One region of the Cryobacterium sp. TMT2-17-1 genome, then DNA from elsewhere that is predicted to be linked to it. Evidence: predicted binding sites of a transcription regulator. Region 1 holds the regulator's gene; the other holds the start of a gene.

Evidence for each region. Region 1 encodes HrcA, which represses chaperone genes, less so after heat shock. Its sites were predicted from a motif close to TTNGCACTCGNNNNNNNCGAGTGCNAA; they were not measured.
Region 2: a site for HrcA is predicted at 1,716-1,742, ahead of groL (chaperonin GroEL). Genes of this name have one in related genera too.

Annotation. Positions count from the first base shown of each region.
Region 1 is NZ_SOGC01000009.1:27,843-38,545, forward strand. It holds gene E3O47_RS01535 (16S rRNA (uracil(1498)-N(3))-methyltransferase) at 1-734, opposite strand, end outside; gene dnaJ (molecular chaperone DnaJ) at 741-1,859, opposite strand; gene hrcA (heat-inducible transcriptional repressor HrcA) at 1,926-2,963, opposite strand; gene E3O47_RS01550 (DUF4870 domain-containing protein) at 3,131-3,577, shown strand; gene E3O47_RS01555 (DUF4870 domain-containing protein) at 3,614-3,991, shown strand; gene hemW (radical SAM family heme chaperone HemW) at 3,994-5,220, opposite strand; gene E3O47_RS01565 (DUF1990 domain-containing protein) at 5,225-5,872, opposite strand; gene lepA (translation elongation factor 4) at 5,877-7,724, opposite strand; gene E3O47_RS01575 (alpha/beta fold hydrolase) at 8,148-8,894, shown strand; gene rpsT (30S ribosomal protein S20) at 9,013-9,276, shown strand; gene holA (DNA polymerase III subunit delta) at 9,633-10,676, opposite strand.
Region 2 is NZ_SOGC01000002.1:98,157-108,859, reverse strand. It holds gene groL (chaperonin GroEL) at 52-1,671, opposite strand; gene E3O47_RS00535 (DUF3048 domain-containing protein) at 1,803-2,882, opposite strand; gene E3O47_RS00530 (cold-shock protein) at 2,974-3,177, opposite strand; gene E3O47_RS00525 (LytR C-terminal domain-containing protein) at 3,390-3,968, opposite strand; gene E3O47_RS00520 (DUF3263 domain-containing protein) at 4,031-4,342, opposite strand; gene msrB (peptide-methionine (R)-S-oxide reductase MsrB) at 4,533-4,934, shown strand; gene E3O47_RS00510 (nitroreductase family protein) at 4,938-5,516, shown strand; tRNA gene E3O47_RS00505 (tRNA-Thr) at 5,533-5,605, opposite strand; gene E3O47_RS00500 (thioredoxin domain-containing protein) at 5,679-6,593, opposite strand; gene ugpC (sn-glycerol-3-phosphate ABC transporter ATP-binding protein UgpC) at 6,846-7,943, shown strand; gene E3O47_RS00490 (DUF4032 domain-containing protein) at 8,037-9,365, shown strand; gene rlmB (23S rRNA (guanosine(2251)-2'-O)-methyltransferase RlmB) at 9,491-10,603, opposite strand; gene cysS (cysteine--tRNA ligase) at 10,603-10,703, opposite strand, start outside.

The sequences.
Region 1 (10,703 bases):
CGGCCGAGCGTCACGTTCAGGATGGAGAGGGCGGCCGGGCCGGCGGTGGAGGTGCGCAGCACATTGTCGCCCAGGCGCACCCGGGTGGCGCCTGCCTGCTCGAGCAGGGTCAGCTCGGCCGGGGAGATGCCGCCCTCGGGTCCGACGACGAGCAGGATATCCCGGTCGTCGGTCGGCGCCGCCTGCGAGGTCAGCCGTTCGCTCGCGGTGGGCTCCAGCAGTAGCATCCGGGTGGTGCCGGCCAGCTCGGCGAGCATTTTGGTGCTCGCCAGTGCCCCGACCGTGGGCAGCCACGCGCGAATCGACTGTTTCGAGGCCTCGCGCACGATGCTGGACCAGCGATCCCGGCCCTTCGTGATTTTGGCTCCCTCCCAGCGCGTCACGGAGCGGGATGCGGCCCACGGGATCACCCCGTCGATGCCGAGCTCCGTGGCCGCCTGCACAGCCAGTTCGTCCCGGTCTCCCTTGGCGAGAGCCTGGACCAGACGGATGCGCGGCGTCAGCAGCGCGGTCACGGTCACCGTCTCGACGCGCAGGGTCAGCAGCCTCGCATCTGCGTCAACGACGGTGGCGGCGAGCATGAGCCCGGCCCCGTTCCCGATCTGCAGGCGCTCGCCCGGGCGCACCCGGCTGACGGTGACCGCGTGCCGGGCCTCGGCGCCGCCGATGCCGACGACCGCCCCCGGCACGCAATCGGCGGCGTGGAGCGCCTCATCGATGAAGAAGTGTGCCATCGACGCCTAGCCGCGAAACCGATCGCGCAGCTTGGCGAAAAGTCCCTGCTGAAAGGCGCTGAGGGCAGGAACCGGCGCCTTGTGGCGGGCCGCAAAGGCCTCGATCAGCTCCCGCTCCTTGTGGTCGAGACGGGTCGGCGTGACCACGTGCACGCCGACCTTCAGGTCGCCGCGTCCGTTCCCGCGCAGACGGGTTACGCCGCGGTCCTTGACCGTGATGATCTCGGCGCTCTGCGTGCCCGGCCTGAGCTCGACCTCGATGTCGCCGTCGAGCGCCTTGACGGTCGCGGATCTGCCGAGGATGGCATCCGTCATCGGCACCTCGAGGGTGCAGAGCAGGTCGTCGCCGTCACGGCTGAACACGTCGTGGTGGCGCACCTTCATCTCAAGGTAGAGGTCGCCGTTGGGACCGCCGGCCGGACCAGCCTCGCCGCTGCCAGGCATCTGCAGGCGCAGGCCCGTGTCGACCCCCGCCGGGATGTCGACGGGGACCGTGCGACGCGCTCGCACGCGGCCCTGGCCCTGGCAGGTGACGCAGGGAGTGGCGATGATCGTGCCGTAGCCGCGGCAGGAACCGCAGGGGCTGCTCGTCATGACATTGCCGAGCAGCGACCGCACGGCGCGCTGGATGGTGCCGGTGCCGTGGCAGATGTCGCAGGTGACGGGCGCGGTGCCCGGCTGGCAGCACGTGCCGCTGCAGGTCGCGCACATGATGGCCGTGTCGACCTCAAGCTCCCGGTGCGTGCCGAAGATGATCTCATCGAGGTCGAGGTCGACCCGGATCAGGGCATCCTGGCCGCGCTCTCGGCGCGACCGAGGCCCGCGGCTGGATCCCCCGCCGCCGAAGAAGGTCTCGAAAATGTCGCCGAAGTTGCCGAAGTTGCCGTCGAAACCGGCGCCTCCGCCGCCGCCCGAGCGGCCGTTGCCGCCACGGTCGTAGTTGTCGCGTTGCTTGACGTCGCTGAGCACGTCGTAGGCGTGCGTGACGGATTTGAAGCGCTCGGATGCATCCGCGCCCGGGTTCACGTCGGGGTGCAGCTGCCGGGCCAGCCTGCGGTAGGCCTTCTTGATCTCGTCGGTCGAGGCGTCGCGGGCAACGCCGAGTACTTCGTAATGGTCAGCCAAAGCTGGCTCTCCTAGGTCTGTTCTGAAATGTGGTGTTCCGCCGGCTTCTGGGCCGAGGGGAACTGGTCAATTCTCGCCGAGAAGGCGTGAAAGGTAGCGGGCGACCGCACGGACGGCCGCCATGTTGTTCGAGTAGTCCATCCGAGTGGGGCCGAGTACGCCGAGGCGCGCCAGGTTGCCGCCCTGCGAGGAGTAGCCGCTGGTGAGCACGGATGTCTCGGCCAGACCGAACGGGGCATTCTCCCGGCCGATACTGACGGACACGCCGTGCTGGTCAGAGGCCATCTCGCCGAACAGCCGCAGAAGCACGACCTGTTCCTCGATGGCCTCGAGCACCGGGAAAATGCTGCCGGTGAAGTCTTCCTCAGTGCGCACGAGGTTGGCGGCGCCGGCCATCACGAGCCGGTCCTGCCTGTTCGCGCCGACCTGGTCCCGCAGGGTGCCGGTGATCAGATCCACCGCCTCCTGCTGCTCGATCGGGCCGAGGCCGGAGCCGGCGGTGAGAGAGCTGCCGGTAAGGGTGCTGGCGGCCTCGCCCATGCCCAGCCCGACCAGGGCAGAATTCAACCGGGTGCGCAGTTCGATCAGAACGGGTTCAGCCAGGGGCCGGGGCAGGTCGACGACGCGTTGCTCGACCCGTCCGGCATCCGTGATCAGAACCGACAGGAGGCGAGTCTCGGACAGGGGCACCAGTTCGATGTGGCGCACCTTCGCGCGGGACAGCGACGGATACTGCACCAGGGCGACCTGATGGGTGAGCTGCGAGAGCAGCCGCACGCTGCGGGCCAGCACCTCGTCAAGGTCGGCCGACTGACCGAGGAACGTCTCGATGGCTTGGCGCTGCGCCGCCGAGAGCGGGCGCAGATCGGCGAGATGGTCGACGAACAGGCGGTAGCCCTTATCGGTGGGGATGCGGCCCGACGAGGTGTGCGGAGCCGCGATCAACTCTTCCTCTTCGAGCAGGGCCATGTCGTTGCGGATCGTGGCCGCCGAGACCCCGAAGGAATGCCGGTCGACGATAGATTTGGAACCGACGGGTTCGCGGGAGGCTACATAGTCCTGAACGATCACACGCAGGACTTCGAGACTGCGATCGGACACCATAGCGCTCGCCTCCTCCCAGCGTCGCGAGTGCAGCATCGATTGGCACTCGCGGTATGTGACTGCCAATCATACCGCGACCGGCTGGGCTTACCCATTGCTCCCCAATGTTGGGGCGCAGTAACTTAGGCATGTAGCACCTCTTCCCCGGTGCACTGAAAGGCATGATCATGAGTAATTTCACTGGTCCCGGACCCGATGATCCGTACCAGGGCCAACGGCCGCCGCAACCGCCCTACCAGCCTGCCGCCCCGGGACCGTCGGCACCCCTGACGGAGGCGGATGACCGCCAATGGGCGTCCCTCGCACATCTGGGCGGGATCCTCATGTTCGTGCCGTCCCTGGTGCTGTGGCTGCTCTTCAAGGACCGCGGACCTCTGACCAGCGTCGAGGCGAAGGAAGCGCTCAACTTTCAGATCACGCTTCTGATCGGCTACTTCGCGATCAACTTTTTTGCAACGGTCATCGGCTTCCTCACATTCGGCATCGGCGGCGTCATCGGCGGTCTCGCCTGGGTGCTGTACATCCTCGGTGTTGTCTTCTCGGTGCTCGGCTACCTCCAGGCGAAGGACGGCAACCACTACCGGTACCCGTTCGCCCTGCGCCTGATCAAGTAGCCCGGCGCACTCGGTTTTTCTTCAGAAGGAGCACCAATGACCAATTCCACCCCACCACCGCCGCCCAACCCGAACCAGGCTCCCACCCCGATGAACCCGGCCGACGAGAAACTGTGGGCCACCCTCGTGCACGTCGGCGGCATTCTGTTCTATTTCGTGCCGGCCCTGATCGGCTACATCGTGCTCAAGGACCGCGGCCCGTTCATCCGGGCACACACCGCGACCGCACTGAACTTCCAGCTCACGCTCCTGATCGCCTACGCGGTCGGCGGCGTCCTGACGATCATCCTCGTCGGCTACCTCGTTCTCCTCGCTGCCTCCGTTCTGATGGTCGTGTTCGGCATCATGGCCGCCTTGGCCGCAAACCGGGGCGAGTACTACACGTATCCGCTGTCGATCAAGTTCGTGAACTGAGTTCAGTCGGCAAGCAGGCGGCGCACGACGGCATCCGCCAGGAGGCGTCCTCTGAGGGTCAGTTCGATCGAACCGAAGAGGGCTGCTTTCGCGTCGATGAGTTCGTCGGCGATGAGTCCCGCCACCTCGTGGCGCCTGAGCGGGCTGAGCGAGTCGATGGGGATACCCTCGCGGATTCGGGTGAGCAAGAGCACCCGCTCCACCTCCTGAGTGGCCGCATCGAGGGTCTCCCGCCCGGCGGCCGGTGAGTCGCCGGCGCGAATCCGATCGCCGTAGGCCGACGGATGCTTGACGTTCCACCAGCGCACCCCACCGATGTGGCTGTGGGCTCCGGGCCCCACACCCCACCAGTCCTGGCTGCGCCAGTAGGCGAGGTTGTGGCGCGAGCGGTGCGCGTCATCCGTCGCCCAGTTGCTGACCTCATACCAGCCGTAGCCTGCCGAGGACAGTAGGTCGTCGGCCAGCTCATAGAACTCGGCCTGAACGTCGTCATCGACAGGGGCCAGTTCGCCGCGCTTGATCTGGCGGGCCAGCTTGGTGCCCTCCTCGACGATAAGCGAGTAGGCGCTGACGTGGGTGGGAGCCTGCCGGATGGCGTGCTCGAGGCTGGTGCGCCAATCGACGAGGGTCTCCCCCGGTGTGCCGTAGATCAGGTCGAGGGACACGTCGAGGCCGGCCTCGCGCGCCCACTGCACCACAAGCGGCACCCGCTCGGGGTCGTGGGTGCGCTCGAGGGTGGCCAGCACGCTCGGTACCGCGGACTGCATGCCGAAGGATACCCGGGTGAAGCCGGACTCGGCGAGGCGGCCGAGGTAGGCGGCGTCGACGGAGTCGGGGTTCGCCTCGGTGGTCACCTCGGCGCCGGGTGCGATCCCCCAGGTGGAGCGCACGGCCTCCAGCATCCGCACCAGGTCGTCGGCCGGGAGCAGGGTGGGGGTGCCGCCGCCGAAGAAGACGGTCGCCGCCTGGCGGGCCGGCACGCCCGACTGAGTCAGGATCCGGCCGGCCGACTGGACCTCGGTGATCGCCTGGCCGGCATAGTCATGCTGGCTCGCGCCCCGCAACTCGGTGGCGGTATAGGTGTTGAAGTCGCAGTAGCCGCAGCGGACCCGGCAGAACGGCACGTGCAGGTAGACGCCGAAATCGCGCTGGGCTGCTCCCACGGCGGCCGAGGCCGGCAGCAGTCCGTCGCTGGGTGCGGGGTCGCCGAGGGGAAGGGCACTGCCCATGCGGTTAGACCGCGCCGATCGGATGCAGCGCGCGTAGGTACCGAGCGGTGATTTTGGCCTGTTGCCGCCGCACGAACGGCCAGCCCAGCCGGTAGAACCAGTTGCCGGGGCGGGAGAAGGCGCGGATGGTCAGCCAGACCGAGTCGTCCTCGCGTCTGTCGACGATGAACGATTCCTCGCCGCTGGCCGGGTGCCCGGCCATGGTGCCGTATGCGAAGCCGAGGCGGTCGGGTTCATCGATCACGTAGACCACGCGCACGGGGGCGTCGATGGTGAAGGGGCCTAACTTGCTCGTGAGGTGCGCGGACATGCCGTTGACGATGTAGGGCGTGCCGTCCTCGGCGAAGACGGCCTCGTCCGGCTCGGGCTTCTGGTCGCGGGCGGCCTGGCCGTCGGCGTCGAAGACGAGTCCCGTGTACTGCTGGCCGGTGCCGTCCAGCAGGTCGGTGACGGTCATTCCGCTCCCCCGCTGCACGCCCCAGGTCATCAGCGACTTCGAGGCCAGCTGGAAGCGCTCCTCACCGCTGCCAAGGCGCACGGTGCGCTCGAGGGGCCGGTAGCCCTTGGGTGGGAACCGGAGCAGGTCCGGGGCGAGGGTGCCGCCGATGGACGCGTAGGTGACGGCGGTATCGGTGAAGGTGGCGCGGCGCATCCGTCTACTTCTTCTTCGGGGGCTCGTCACCGGACAGGGCGGCGATGAACGCCTCCTGGGGAACCTCGACCCGGCCGACCATCTTCATGCGCTTCTTGCCCTCCTTCTGCTTCTCCAGCAGCTTGCGCTTGCGGGAGATGTCGCCGCCGTAGCACTTGGCGAGAACATCCTTGCGGATGGCACTGATGGACTCGCGGGCGATGATGCGGGCGCCGATCGCGGCCTGGATGGGCACGTCGAACTGCTGGCGCGGGATGAGCTTGCGCAGCCTTCCCGTCATCAGCACGCCGTAGTCGTAGGCCTTGTCGCGGTGCACAATCGCGCTGAACGCGTCGACCTGTTCGCCCTGCAGCAGGATGTCGACCTTGACCAGGTCGGCCTCCTGAGAGCCGATGGGTTCGTAGTCGAGCGAGCCGTAGCCGGCGGTGCGGCTCTTGAGATTGTCGAAGAAGTCGAACACGATCTCACCGAGCGGCATCGTGTAGCGGATCTCGACCCGGTCCTCGCCGAGGTAGTCCATGCCGAGCAGGGTGCCGCGGCGGCTCTGGCAGAGTTCCATGATCACGCCGACGTAGTCCTTGGGTGCGAGGATGGCCGCCTTCACGATCGGCTCCTCGACCTTGGCGATCTTCCCGTTCGGGAACTCGCTCGGGTTGGTGACCGTGACAGACTTCTTGTCGTCGGTGGTGACCTCGTAGATCACACTGGGCGCCGTGGTGATCAGGTCGAGGCCGAACTCCCGGTCGAGCCGCTCGGTGATGATTTCCAGGTGCAGCAGCCCGAGGAAACCACAGCGGAAACCGAAACCGAGGGCGACGGATGTCTCGGGCTCGTACACGAGGGACGCGTCGGAGAGTTTGAGCTTGTCGAGGGCCTCCCGGAGGGCCGGGTAGTCGCTGCCGTCGATCGGGTAGAGGCCCGAGAAGACCATGGGCTTCGGCTCGGTGTAGCCCGGAAGGGCGACGGTGGCGGGGCGGAGCGCGGTGGTCACCGTGTCGCCGACCTTCGACTGGCGCACATCCTTCACGCCCGTGATCAGGTAGCCGACCTCGCCGACGCCGAGGCCCTTGCTGGTGGTGGGCTCGGGCGAGGTGACGCCGATCTCGAGAATCTCGTGCGTGGCACGGGTCGACATCATCTGGATCTTCTCGCGCGGGCCCAGCTTGCCGTCGATCATGCGCACATAGGTGACGACGCCACGGTAGCTGTCGTAGACCGAGTCGAAGATCATCGCGCGGGCCGGGGCGGCCGGGTCGCCGACCGGGGCCGGGATGAGGCGGGTGGCACGGTCGAGGAGTTCGGCGACGCCGACACCGGTCTTGCCGGAAACCCGGAGAACGTCGTCGGGACTGCCACCGATCAGGCTGGCGAGCTCCTTCGCGTACTTGTCGGGGTCGGCAGCCGGCAGGTCGATCTTGTTCAGCACCGGGATGATGGTGAGGTCGTTCTCCAGCGCCAGGTAGAGGTTGGCAAGGGTCTGCGCCTCGATCCCCTGGGCGGCGTCGACGAGGAGGATTGCTCCCTCGCACGCGGCCAGGCTGCGAGACACCTCGTAGGTGAAGTCCACGTGGCCGGGGGTGTCGATCATGTTCAGGGCGTAGGTCTGCCCGTCAAGTTCCCACGGCATACGGACGGCCTGGCTTTTGATGGTGATGCCGCGCTCGCGCTCGATGTCCATCCGGTCAAGGTATTGGGCGCGCATCGAACGGTCATCGACGACGCCGGTGATCTGCAGCATCCGGTCGGCCAACGTGGACTTGCCGTGGTCGATGTGGGCGATGATGCAGAAATTGCGGATGAACTCGGGCGGGGTGGCGGCCGGTTCAAGCGCCGTGAGGGGTCTCGGTGACATGGTCTGACAATTCTCCCATAGGTGGCTGGGTCCCGGTTTCGCCGTTGCCGCGCATCGTTCCAGGCTTGCGCGCGGGAACGGCCGCGCCCGGCGGCTCGCAGCGAACCACTGCCGTGAACCACTGCCGTGAACCACTGCCGTGGCTCTTCGGCGGGTAGTGTGGCCAATTCAGGAGATCCGACCGGGCGAGGCCGGACATCCGCACCGGTTCCGCACTGGTCCGCGGTGGCCCGGCCACCCGTGCGACGGATGTCCTGAGTTGGCCACAGACGCAGCGCCCGGCCGAGCACTCACCCACGGAAGAGCCAGAAGTGATTGACGCGAACCGGGTGCTGTCACTGCTGATCTGGTGCGGCTACTCCCTGATGTCTATCATCGGTATCGCCGTCACCCTCTAGTGCGGCTGCTCACCAGGAGGAATGAATGACACCCGCTGTCCCGGTTCTTTTCGTGCACGGGATCCGCACGTCGGGCACCATGTGGCGACGACAGCTGTCCATGCTGGGCGAGGCCGGGCATCCGGCACTCGCGATCGATCTGCCGGGGCACGGCGCCCGCATGGACGAAACGTTCACCGTGGCGGGCGCCCTGGCCGCCATCGACGAGGGCGTCGCTGCTCTGGGCGGCCGGGTGCTGCTGGTCGGCCTCTCCCTCGGCGGCTACTACGCCATCGAGTACGCCGCGCGCCACCCGCAGAAGGTGGCCGGGCTGGTCGCCGCGGGAAGCTGCGCGCTCCCGGCCGGCTGGCTGCTGGACGCCTACCGGGGCCTGGCCCGGCTGATCCGCCGACTGCCCGACCAGGGACTGTGGCTCCACACCACACTCGTGCGGGTGCTCCTCCCATCGGCAGGGGCCGCCGACACGCTCGCCGGCGGTGTGCCGCTGACGGTGATGGATGCCGGGCTCGGCGCCACCGGCAGCCTCCGCCCGCTGGACAGCCTGGCTCGCTATCCCGGCCCGGTGTGGCTGGTCAACGGTTCTCTGGATCAGTTCCGGCTGCATGAGCGCCGCTTCCTCGCCGCCTGCCGGGACGGGCGCCTCGTGATCGTCCCCCGGGCGTCGCACCTCGTCAGCCTGGCCCAACCGGAACGCTTCGCCGCGGTGCTGAGCGGCATCCTCACGGAGGTTGCGATCGACTGGCCCGGGCCGATTGTCGACCTGAACGAATAGCTGGTATCGTTGCCTGTTGGCTTGCGTGTTGGGTCCCACCCCACACGATTATTGCCGTACGGCGCCCTCTACCGCCAAGCGGCCCATCCGAAAAAGAATCTAACGAAAGCGTATAAACGTGGCAAACATCAAGTCGCAGATCAAGCGTATCGGCACCAACAAAAAGGCCCAGGAGCGCAACAAGTCGGTCAAGAGCGAGTTCAAGCGCGCTGTCCGCGCGACGCGCCTGGCGATCGCCTCGGGCGACAAGGACAAGGCTGTTGCCAGCCTCGCCGTTGCTTCGAAAAAGCTCGACAAGGCCGTCAGCAAGGGCGTCATCCACCAGAACCAGGCCGCGAACAAGAAGTCCGCGATCGCCAAGTCGGTCAACGCCCTCGTCTAGTCTGCGCCTGACCGGGATCAGGATCGTTCACCGGCCCTGACCGGCGTACACAACAGCCCCTGCCATCTCGGTGGGGGCTTTCGTGTGTCCGGGCAGAGGCTCGAACCGTCGGGGACCGGTCACCTGAAATTCATCACGGCCGGGCCCGGTCAGGCGCAGCAGCATCGCCCTGACGGCGGTCCTGGCAGCCGTCGTCTCTCTGCCGCTCGCCGCGCTGATCGTGTCGTGCGCGCCGAGTCCGCCCGGGCCCACACCTCTCAGTTCGGACATCAGTCGGCGCGCACCACGGTGAGCGACCCCTCCCTGGCGCGGAGCTCACCGTCGAGGGTAAGGAGGCGCGCGAAAGCCGGGTCTGGTCAGCTCTCACCGCGGCGGGCGATCACACCGATGAGCCGCTCGAGAGCGAAGACGGGGTCGCGCTCGGCACCCTTCACCGCGGCATCCGTTTCGGCCAGCGCCACGACGCAGCGGGCGAGACCCTCGTCGGACCAGCTGCGCAGGTCACGTTGGGCCCGCTCGACCTGCCAGGGGGCGAGGCCGAACTGGGAGGCAAGCTGGGCCGAGCCGCCGCGCACCCCGCAGAGCTTCGCCATGGTGCGGATCTTCATGGCGAACGCGGCCACCACCGGGACCGGGTCGGCGCCGGAGGACAGGGCGTGGCGCAGGATGACGAGCGCCTCCCCCTGATGCCCGGCGATGGCGGCATCGGCTACCTTGAACGCGTTGGCCTCGACCCTACCGCCGTAGTAGCGGTCCACGGTCGTCTCGGTCACTTCGGTGCCGACATCGGCGATGAGCTGCTGGCAGGCCGCGGAGAGTTCGGCCAGATCGCCGGAGAACGCGGCGACCAGGGACCGCAGCGCGCTGGGAGTGACCCGCTTGCCGGCCGTCTTGAATTCCGCGGAGGCGAAGTCGTGCCGGTCGGAGTCTTTCTTCAGCTCGGTGCAGACGACCTCGATGGCGCCGCCGACGCCCGAACGGATGGTGTCGAGCAGCTTCTTGCCGCGCACGCCGCCGCCGTGCCGGAGCACGACGTAGGTGTCCTCGGCCGGGTTCTGCAGGTAGTCCAGGGCCTCCGCGAGGAACGTGTCGCTGCACTTCTCGACGGAGCTGACGCGGATCAGCCGCGGTTCGCCGAAGAGGGACGGGCTGGCCATGGTGAGCAGTTCGCCGGGCGCATAGCTGTCGGCCTGCACGTCGCTGATCTCCAGGCTGGGGTCTTCGAGTTTGAGGAAGTCCCGCAGCTGGCGGATCGCGCGTTCGGCCAGGAACACTTCGGTTCCGGAGACCAGGATGATCGGCGCCGGCCGCACCTGGTGCCAGGCCAGCTGCGGGATGGCGGCCGACTTCGGCACAGCGCGGGGCGCGGTCCGGCCGGATGAAGCTGTGCGTGCGGCCACTCGGGGTTCCTTCGATTGAGGCTGTGC
Region 2 (10,703 bases), on a different contig from region 1:
CGCCTCCCGGCGGAGGCGCCCTGTGTTGTGAAGCGGTGAAGCGGTGTGGACTTAGAAGTCCATTCCGCCGCCCTGGTCGCCGGCCGGAGCAGCGTTCTTCTCCGGCTTGTCGGCGACTACGGCCTCGGTGGTGAGGAACAGTCCGGCGATCGACGCTGCGTTCAGCAGCGCGGAACGGGTGACCTTCACCGGGTCATTGATTCCGGCGGCGAGCATGTCGACGTACTCACCGGTCGCGGCGTTGAGGCCCCAACCGATCGGCAGGTTGCGCACCTTGTCGGCGACAACGCCCGGCTCCATGCCGGCGTTGAGGGCGATCTGCTTGAGTGGAGCGTCGATGGCAACCTTGACGATGTTCGCTCCCGTTGCCTCGTCGCCGACCAGCTCGAGCTTCTCGAACGCGGTCTTGCCGGCCTGGATCAGCGCAACGCCACCACCGGCGACGATGCCCTCTTCGACGGCAGCCTTCGCGTTGCGGACGGCATCTTCGATGCGGTGCTTGCGCTCCTTGAGCTCAACCTCCGTCGCGGCGCCGGCCTTGATGACTGCGACTCCGCCGGCGAGCTTGGCGAGGCGCTCCTGGAGCTTCTCGCGGTCGTAGTCACTGTCGGTGTTTTCGATCTCGCTGCGGATCTGCTGGACACGTCCGGCGATGGCTTCGGGGTCTCCGGCGCCTTCGACGATGGTGGTCTCGTCCTTGGTGATGACGATCTTGCGCGCGTTGCCGAGGAGGTCAAGCGTGACGTTCTCGAGCTTGAGACCGACCTCTTCGCTGATGACCTGTCCACCGGTGAGGATGGCGATGTCCTGCAGCTGGGCCTTGCGACGGTCGCCGAAGCCGGGAGCCTTGACGGCGACCGACTTGAAGATTCCGCGGATCTTGTTCACCACGAGCGTGGCCAAGGCCTCGCCGTCGACGTCCTCGGCGATGATGAGGAGCTGCTTGCCGGTCTGGATGACCTTGTCCACGATGGGGAGAAGGTCCTTGATGTTGGAGACCTTGGAGTTGACGATCAGGATGTAGGGGTCTTCGAAGACCGCTTCCTGACGGTCGGGGTCGGTCACGAAGTAGGCAGACAGGAAGCCCTTGTCGAAGCGCATGCCCTCGGTGAGCTCGAGCTCGGTGCCGAGAGTGTTCGACTCCTCGACGGTGACAACACCCTCCTTGCCGACCTTGTCGATGGCCTCGGCGATGATGGCGCCGATTTCGGCGTCACCGGCGGAGATGGAAGCGGTGGCCGCGATCTCTTCCTTGGTCTCGACCTCTTTGGCGTTGGCGATGAGCTCAGCGATCACGGCGGCCGTGGCCTTCTCGATGCCACGCTTGAGGCTGATCGGGTCTGCTCCGGCCGCGACGTTGCGCAGGCCTTCACGAACGAGCGCCTGAGCCAGGACGGTGGCGGTGGTGGTTCCGTCGCCCGCGACGTCATCGGTCTTCTTGGCGACCTCCTTGACGAGCTCGGCACCGATCTTCTCGTACGGGTCGTCGAGTTCGATCTCCTTGGCGATGGACACGCCATCGTTGGTGATCGTGGGAGCGCCCCACTTCTTTTCCAGCACCACGTTACGTCCGCGCGGGCCGAGGGTGACCTTGACAGTGTCAGCGAGGATGTTCAGGCCACGCTCAAGGCCGCGACGGGCCTCTTCGTTGAAAGCAATGATCTTTGCCATATGTGTTTCTCGTCCCTCCCGGACGTTACCAAAACGGTGATGGGTTGGCACTCAAACAGAGAGAGTGCCAAGTAGATTCTGGCACTCTGGGGTCGAGAGTGCAAGTGAACGGCAAGGTGCCGCGGCCGCGGCTACGGCACCAGCACAACCGTGCCTCGGTCCGACGGCACCAGCTCGATCCAGGTGTTACCGGCGGCGAGACGAATCGTCACGCCGAAGTCATCGACGAGACGGATGGGGGCGGTCTGGTCGGCCTTGGACCAGACCGCATGCACGGACTTGCCGCCGGCCGACACCCAGGCTTCCCCCGAACCGATCATTGTCGTCGTGGGAACATCTCCGTAGGAGCCGTCGATCGCGACCCGCAGGACCAGGACGTTGGTCGCCCGCAGCTGCGCACCGGTGGCGTCGAGGTCAGGTGCGCCCTCCTGCGAGCGCAGGTAGGCAGCACCGGCCGCATCCCACGTCCAGCCGGGCCAACGGGCGGTGGAGAAGGTGGAGTTGATCGCCGCGACGGGCGCGCCGTCGACGGCCGCGGACGATCCCTGCACGGTCGCGGAGTAGGCAAATTGCTGGTTCGGCGGCGGCACGGTGGCGTTCCGCGCGACGAGCGCTGAGGCCTGGAGGATGACGTTGTGCGGGGCTTCCCGGTCATCCGAACGCGCGAAGAGGCCGGTGTCGTCGGTATCGAAAGCGGCGCTGACGACATCCGTCGCGTCCATCAGGTCGATGAATTTCTGTTGGCCGCCGGAATAAGCCGCGATTCCGCCGAAGGGCGCGATGATGTCCGGGTCCATGGGTCGGATCGATCGCACCGGCCCGACGAGTTCAGGCACGTCGGAATGCCAGACCGCGACATAACGGGTCAGCCCGCCCTCGACCAGTTCTTCGAAGACGATGTCGGCGCGCTCGAGAGAGAGCTGCGGCCTGGCCGCTTCGTGGTTGTCGATCTTCACCGAGAGGGCAGGGTTCTGGAGGCTCCCGGCCGGCACACTCGTACCACGCAATGGGGCGACCGCCGGGTCTGCGGCCGACTCGAAGGTGGAGTTCCAGGGCGTGCTGGTCGAGCTTGCCGGCGGCTTCGGCGCGTCACTGGCGCATGCGGAGACCAGCAGAAGGTACGGCAGAAGGACGACCCCGAGCATCCGGATGGACCGGATTCTCGGTGCCGCACTTCGTCGCTGCGCTTGAACCACTATTTTCGTTGTCACGCCCCAAACCCTAACGCGGCTGCACTGCCGCGCACACATGCCTGGGAGCGACCCGACCCTGCGGTCGACCGCTGGAACATCCCCCGCTGGATCAGATCGGACGAACCGCTTCTGCCTGGGGCCCCTTTGCCCCTGTACCCAGTTCGAAGATGACGTGCTGTCCCTCTTCCAGAACCTTGTAGCCGTGCATGTCGATGGCCGAATAGTGGACGAAGACGTCCTGGCCACCTCCATCGACGGTGATGAAGCCGAAACCCTTTTCAGCGTTGAACCATTTGACGGTTCCGTTCGCCATGTATAACTCCTTGTTGCTGTGAATTCGTCGACACGCGCCCGCTGGCCGTACCGGGCCTGGCGCAAGGATTGCGTCCATTGCATTCGACCGATGGAATACGTCTCCTGCGAGAACGCCCGGACAAACAAAATGAGGGACCAACGCCCAATTTACGGAAGCTCCGGAAGAACGAAAGGGGGTTGACGCGCGAGCGCCGGACGTATAGGCGACGGCTATTCGGCCGGCTCGTAGTCGGCGCCGACAACAACGGTCAGGTCCGCTGCGGAATCGGCGAAATCGCTTGAAAGCAGCACCTCCGAGCCGGGCAGTGACTCCGCGACTCCGCGGGCCGCTCCCTCCAGGGCCGCGTCGGCGTAGTAAACCGTCGTCGTCTGCACATCCTCCGTGCTCGCGTTGTCCAGCTCTTCGATCGTCCAGCCCTCCGCCTCGAGGAGATCGCCAACGGACCGGGCGATCCCCTCGCCGGCGGTCCCGTTCAAAACGGTCACGGTCGAGTCAGGGTCCACGGTCGCGGCCGGCGTCGGCACCGGCGCCGGAGTGTCACTCGGAGTGGCGCTCGGCTCGGCCGTGCTGTCAGCAGTCGTCGCCGTGCCCGGCAACTCGAAGTTCAGGTTGTTGTTCAGGACGGCCAGGCCGACGACTCCGATTCCGACCAGCAGCACGGTTGCGCCAAGAGACCACCACACTGCGACCCAGCCGCGCCCTTTCTTGCCGGGCGCGCGGTGGGCCCCCACCCGCTCCAGGAAGTGCGGGAAGTGGTCGAAGCGGTCTTTAGCGTAGGAATTCGGCATCGTGAGGCTGGTCAGATCCTTTGTAGTGGTGATGAGACACGGGAAGGGTGCAGGTCAGGGAGTCAATCGGTGGACTGTAGCGACCGGCGGCCCCTTGCCTGCGACCGGGCGTCGCGCAGCCGCTGCAGGCGTTTCACCAGCATCGGGTCGTGGGCCAGGGCCAGCGGCGAGTCGATCACAACCCCCAGTAGTTGATAGTACCGGGCGGCCGAGAGGCCGAACTCGGCCCGGATCGCCTGTTCCTTGGCGCCGGCATGCTTCCACCACTGCCGCTCGAAGGCGAGGATCAACCGGTCGCGCGCGGACAAGCCTGCCGGCGAGGAGGACTCCGAGGCAGGCTCCGCGGGAGTCGACGAGCCGGGAGCTCCGTCCACGTGCCACCTCCCTCGATCTCTGCAATCCTAATTGTCGATGCCTGCGTACTCGCTGGGCCGTTGGCCGTGCTGTCCAAGGTGGAAAATCCTGCCGGGCTCCTGATCGAGGAATACCACCGCGGTCTGGCGAGTTTAGTGTTGATACGGACAGATTTCGGCCTCTCCGGGGTCGAGCAGGAAGGAACGGAACATGGACTACGAGGTCGAGAAGTCGGATGCGCAGTGGCGCGCGGAGCTGAGCCCCGAGCAGTACGCCGTACTGCGCGGCGCCGCCACCGAGCGGGCGTGGGCCGGCGAGCTCCTCGATGAGGGCCGCTCCGGGATTTACACCTGCGGGGCTTGCAATGCCGAGCTGTTCAAAAGCGGCACGAAGTTCGACTCCGGTTGCGGCTGGCCGAGCTTCTACGAATCGGTGCGTCCCGAGGCCGTTGAACTCCTCGAAGACCGCACCCTCGGGGTTGTGCGCACCGAGGTGCGCTGTGCTAAGTGCGGCTCTCACCTGGGCCACGTTTTCGACGACGGATTCGGAACGCCCACCGGCGACCGGTACTGCATGAACTCCATCTCGCTCAATTTCAAGCCGGTCGAGTAAGCGTTGCCCGACCTCCTTGATACGGTCAATCATCGACGCTCCCACTCCAAGGTCACCGGGCAGGCACCGAGCCATGCGGAACTGCTGCCTTTGGTGGCTGTCGCGGCCCGTGTCGCCGACCATGGCGCTCTGCGTCCGTGGCGGCTGATCGAGTTGCGCGGTGACGCCCGGCGCCGCCTGGGCGAGGCCATGGTCGAGGCCGCCGGGCTGAACGGCGCCGAAGCCGCCAGGCTGGCCGCTAAGCCGCTGCGCGCCGAACTTCTGATCGCCGTGGTCGCGAGCCGTCGCGAAAGCGACACGGTGGCGGTCTGGGAACAGGACGCCGTCGCGGCCGGTGTCGCCCACATGCTGAGCCTTCTCCTCGCCGCCCAGGGCTGGGGCGTCATGTGGCGTTCCGGCGCCCTGGCCCGCACGCAGCCGGTGAACGAAACCCACGGCCTCGCGGCCTCGGAAGAATTGCTCGGCTGGCTGTACGTCGGGGGCATTCCGGCCGATGCAAAACCGGGCGTGCGCTCGCCGATCGATCCGACGGATTTTCTCAGCGCCCTCGAGGAAATCGTCACCGAGAGAATCACGATCTGAAGCGATGAGAGAACAGGGCCGGCCACGGGACTTGAACCCGTAACCCCCACTTTACAAGAGTGGTGCGCTACCAATTGCGCCAGGCCGGCATGAGGCGATTGACGCCTTGACTAATCATCCTAAATGACGAACCCGTGCTGTGCCGCCATCGAAGCGGGGCGACTACCCTGCCGGTGCCGGCTCGGGGGTCGGCGTCGAGGTGGAGTAGGTCGCGCCGGCCGCCTGTAGCACGAAGGCCGCGAACTCCCTCGGGTCGTCGAGTGCGCCGACGTACTGCTTTCCGTTGACGAGCACGGTGGGTGTGCCGGTGATGGCCTCGACCTCGGTGTTCGGCAACGGACCGGACAGAGCCCGGTCGGTGGATGCGATGACCCACGATTTGAAGGTCGTATCGTCAATGCACGCGTTGATCTGCGACACCCGGTCGCTCACGCCGGCGTCCTTCACGAGGCCCTTGATGGCCGCGTCGTCGTGACCGGCAGTGCCCTCCTGGGGCTGTTCCTGGAACAGGATGGCGTTGAAGTCGTAGAAGTTTGCGGGGGCGTAATTGGCCACACATGCGGCGGCGTTCGCAGCCCGAAGCGAGTATTTCGTGCCGGAGGACTTGTGGGTCAGGATCGAAACCGGGTGGATCTCCACGGTCGCGGCACCCGACGTGACCCATTGGCTGATCTGGTCACTGTTGGCGGCATCGAACTCGCTGCAGAACGGACAGAGGTAGTCGGCGTAGACGCGAATGTCGGCGACCGTGCCGGTCGCATCCGGCTTGGACGGTATCGGCTTGGCCTCGGGCTGGAGCGCGGAGGTCGTGACCGGGGTCATCCCCTCGGAGATCAGCACGCCGTCACTGGCCATGTTCGCCGGACCGGGGCCGACCGGGGGAATCGAGTTGATGATGACCACGACGATGACCGCGGCAATGGCGACGCCGGCGACGGCGATTCCGCTGCGCAGGGCGACCCGGTAACGGCGGTCCTTCTTCTTCTGCTCCTCGCGGATCCGCTTGGCCTTGGTGCGCACCGCGTCACGTCGCTGATTCTTAGAGGGACGGCTGTCGCCCGATCCGCCAATAGTCATGAATGCTCGCTCCGAGTAGTTAGTGCAGAGGCAAGCCATTTGCGAATGCCTCCCAAATAGTAGGTCCCCTTTCTGGGAAACGTCCAGACGGGGCCTGTGGGCGGGCTCCGCCGCAGAATTCCCGCCGTCGCCGCGATCCCCCGACATGACATACTTAGAAAGTTGACCTGTGGCACATGACGTGTGGCAGGCGTAGTAACCCATCACAACGGATCGTCCGGCACGTACCTGCCGGTGAAGGAGTAATCAACCATGGCTTCAGTCACGTTCGACAAGGCGACCCGCCTGTATCCGGGTTCCTCTATTCCCGCCGTTGACAAGCTCGACCTGTCGGTTGCCGACGGCGAGTTTCTCGTGCTGGTCGGCCCGTCCGGCTGCGGCAAGTCCACGTCCCTGCGCATGCTCGCCGGCCTTGAAGAAGTCAACGACGGCAACATCTTCATCGGTGAGCGCAACGTGACGGATGTCCCGCCAAAAGACCGCGACATCGCCATGGTCTTCCAGAACTACGCTCTGTACCCCCACATGACGGTCGCCGAGAACATGGGCTTCGCGCTCAAGATCGCCGGCGTCAACAAGGATGAGCGCGCCGCCCGCGTTCTCGAGGCCGCCAAGCTGCTCGACCTCGAGCCGTACCTGAGCCGCAAGCCGAAAGCACTCTCCGGTGGCCAGCGTCAGCGCGTCGCCATGGGCCGTGCGATCGTGCGTCAGCCCCAGGTGTTCCTGATGGACGAGCCTCTGTCGAACCTCGACGCCAAGCTGCGCGTGCAGACCCGCACCCAGATCGCTTCGCTCCAGCGCCGCCTCGGCGTCACGACGGTCTACGTGACCCACGACCAGACCGAAGCCCTCACCATGGGCGATCGCATCGCGGTCCTCAAGGATGGCGTGCTCCAGCAGGTCGGCACGCCTCGCGACCTGTATTCGAAGCCGAACAACGTCTTCGTTGCCGGCTTCATCGGCAGCCCGGCCATGAACCTGTTCCTGGCCGACACCGTCGACGGTGGCGTCAAATTCGGCACCGCAACGATCCCCGTGCCCCGCGAGACCCTGGCCGGCTCCACCGGCAAGAAGGTCACGATCGGCGTTCGCCCCGAGGACATCCACCTGTCCACCACGCATGGCGAGGGCCTCGAAGTTGCCGTCGACCTGGTCGAGGAGCTCGGCGCCGACGGTTACCTCTACGGTCACTCCACGGTCGAGGGCAAGCGCACCGATATCGTCGCTCGCGTCGATGGCCGTTCGCACTCGTCCGCCGGCGACACCGTTTACCTCACCCCGACGCCGCACCACATGCACGTTTTCGACGCCGAGACCGGCCTGCGCCTCGGTGGAGCAGTCGCCGACTAGGCACCCGCTCCTCAACGAACGGCCGGATAGAGCATGCTCCGTTCGGCCGTTTTGTCGTTCCCCGACTGCGGAGCACACCGGTAAACTCGACGGATGAGCGGTTCACTCAACATCACATCGGCCACTGCCGATCCAGCCCTACTTGACCTTCCCTGGCACCTCCCGCTGGATGCCTGGCCGAACGAGAACATCGCAGCCCTGCCCAAAGGCATCTCCCGCCACCTTGTGCGCTTCGCTCATTTGAGCGGTCGTGTCGTCGCCATCAAGGAGACCACCAGCGAGATGGCCAGGCGCGAGTACGAGATGCTCCGTACCCTGCAGGGCCTGGAAATTCCCTGCGTCGAGCCGCTCGCCGTGATCACGAACCGCACCGATGACGACGCCGAGCCGCTGAATTCGGTGCTCGTCACCCGGCACCTCAAGTTCTCGCTCCCCTACCGCGCGCTCTACTCGCAGACCCTGCGGCCCGACACCGCCACCCGGCTGGTCGACGCCCTGGCCCTGCTGCTGGTACGCGTGCACATGGCCGGCCTCTTCTGGGGTGATGTGTCGTTGTCCAACACCCTCTTCCGCCGTGACGCCGGCGCGTTCGCCGCCTACCTGGTCGACGCCGAGACCGGGCAGCTATATCCAGGCGGGCTCTCCAACGGCCAGCGCGAGAACGACCTGGAGATCGCGCGCGTCAACATCGCCGGTGAGCTCATGGACCTCGAGGCCGGCGGTCGAGCGGCCGACGAGCTGGATCCCATTCGGGTCAGCAATGGGATCGTGGCCGCCTACCGGCTGCTCTGGAAAGAGCTCACCGGGTCGGAATCCTTCTCCAGCTCCGAACGCTGGCGCATCACGGAACGCGTCGAACGCCTCAACGACCTCGGGTTCGACATCGAGGAACTGGCCATCAAGACGGACAACACGGGTACGACCGTGCGCATCCAGCCGAAGGTCGTCGACGCCGGCCACCACCAGCGGCGCCTGCTGCGGCTGACCGGGCTCGACGCCGAGGAGAACCAGGCCCGGCGCTTGCTCAACGACCTCGACTCCTACCGGGTCTCCTACGGCGACCCGGAGGCCGACGAGGAGATGCTGGCGCACGAGTGGCTGGTGCGCGTCTTCGAACCCGTCATCCGGGCCATTCCCCGCGATCTCAAGGGCAAGCTGGAACCGGCCGAGGTCTTCCACCAGCTGCTCGACCACCGCTGGTTCATGGCCCAGAACCAGTCCAGGGACATCCCGCTGGCCGAAGCCGTCACCTCCTACGTCAAGAACGTGCTCCGGCACCGCCGCGACGAGGCCACCGTGATCGAGCCGGCCACCGGCGAGATCACGATCCCGATCGACGTGACCGACGATGAGACCGCCGCACTGGCGGACGCGGCCGAGTCGGCCGCCGACGACGCGGCCGACTGGCGCCTCAAGGTCTGATCCGGCCGGCGCTCCGCCTGGTCCGTGTACCCAGCCGAACCGTGAGAAAAGGCCGCCGATTGTGGGATTAAGGGGCTTTTCTCGCGGTTCGGCCTGCCTGGCGGGCGCCCGGCCGGCGGGTCGGGTTAAGAGGCTGCGGAGGCGGCTGCCGCCGTCGCGGCGGCTGCCTGCTTCGCGACCTTGGCGGCCTTGGCAGCCGCGCGCAGTCGGGAGACCTCGTACAGTGTCACGCCGGCCGCAATCCCCGCGTTGAGGGATTCGGTCGAGGCGCTGATCGGGATCGACACAATCGCGTCGCAGGTCTCGGTGACGAGGCGGGACAGCCCCTTGCCCTCGCTGCCGACCACGATCACGATGGGGCGCTCGGCGAAACCGATGCCGAGCTCGGGCAGCTGGGTGTCGCCATCACCGGCGAGGCCGATGACGAGCACGCCGCGCTCCTTGAGCGCCTTGAGCGACTGGGTCAGGTTGGTGGCCATGGCGACGGGAAGTCGGGCAGCGGCGCCGGCCGACGTCTTCCACGCCGACGCGGTCACGCCGACGGACCGACGCTGCGGCACGATCACGCCATGTCCGCCGAACGCGGCCGTCGAGCGGATGATGGCGCCGAGGTTGCGGGGGTCGGTGATGCCGTCGAGGGCGACGAAGAGCGGCTTGTGGCCGCGGCTGATCGTCAGTTCCAGCAGCTCGAGGGGCTGGGCGTACTCGTAGGACGGCACCTTGAGCGCGAGACCCTGGTGCACCGAGTCCCGGCCGGCCAGGCGGTCGAGCTCCGGGCGCATGACCTCGAGGACGGGGATGCCGCGGGTCGTCGCGAGGGTGAGGACCTCCTTCACCCGTTCATCCATTTCGATGCGCGTGGCGATGTACAGGGCCGTGGCGGGGATCTTCGCCCGCAGCGCTTCCAGTACGGAGTTGCGCCCGGTCACAACCTCATGCTCGTCGATCTGCTTGGCCCGGCGGGTGGACGCTCCGCCGCCGCCGGTGTTGCCGGTGGTGGCGCTGCGCGGCGCGCTCTTGGGACCCGCGGAACCGCGGCTGCGGCCGCCGCCGGCCGCGACGAAGCGGTCCTGGGCGAGCTTGCGTTTGCCGGCGGGGTGGTAGGGGCGGTCTTCCGCTTTGGGCGTGGGCTTCTTGCCCTCGAGCGCCTGGCGTCCCTGGCCGCCGGAACCGACCTGTGGTCCCCGGCTGCCCTTGCGCACGGCCCCGGTGCGGGACTTACGGTCTGTGTTCTTCATCAGTCAAAACTCCAATGGGCACCCGAGGGGGTGTCTTCGATGGTAATTCCGGCGGCGACGAGCTCGTCCCGGATACGGTCTGCGGCCGCATAGTCGCGGC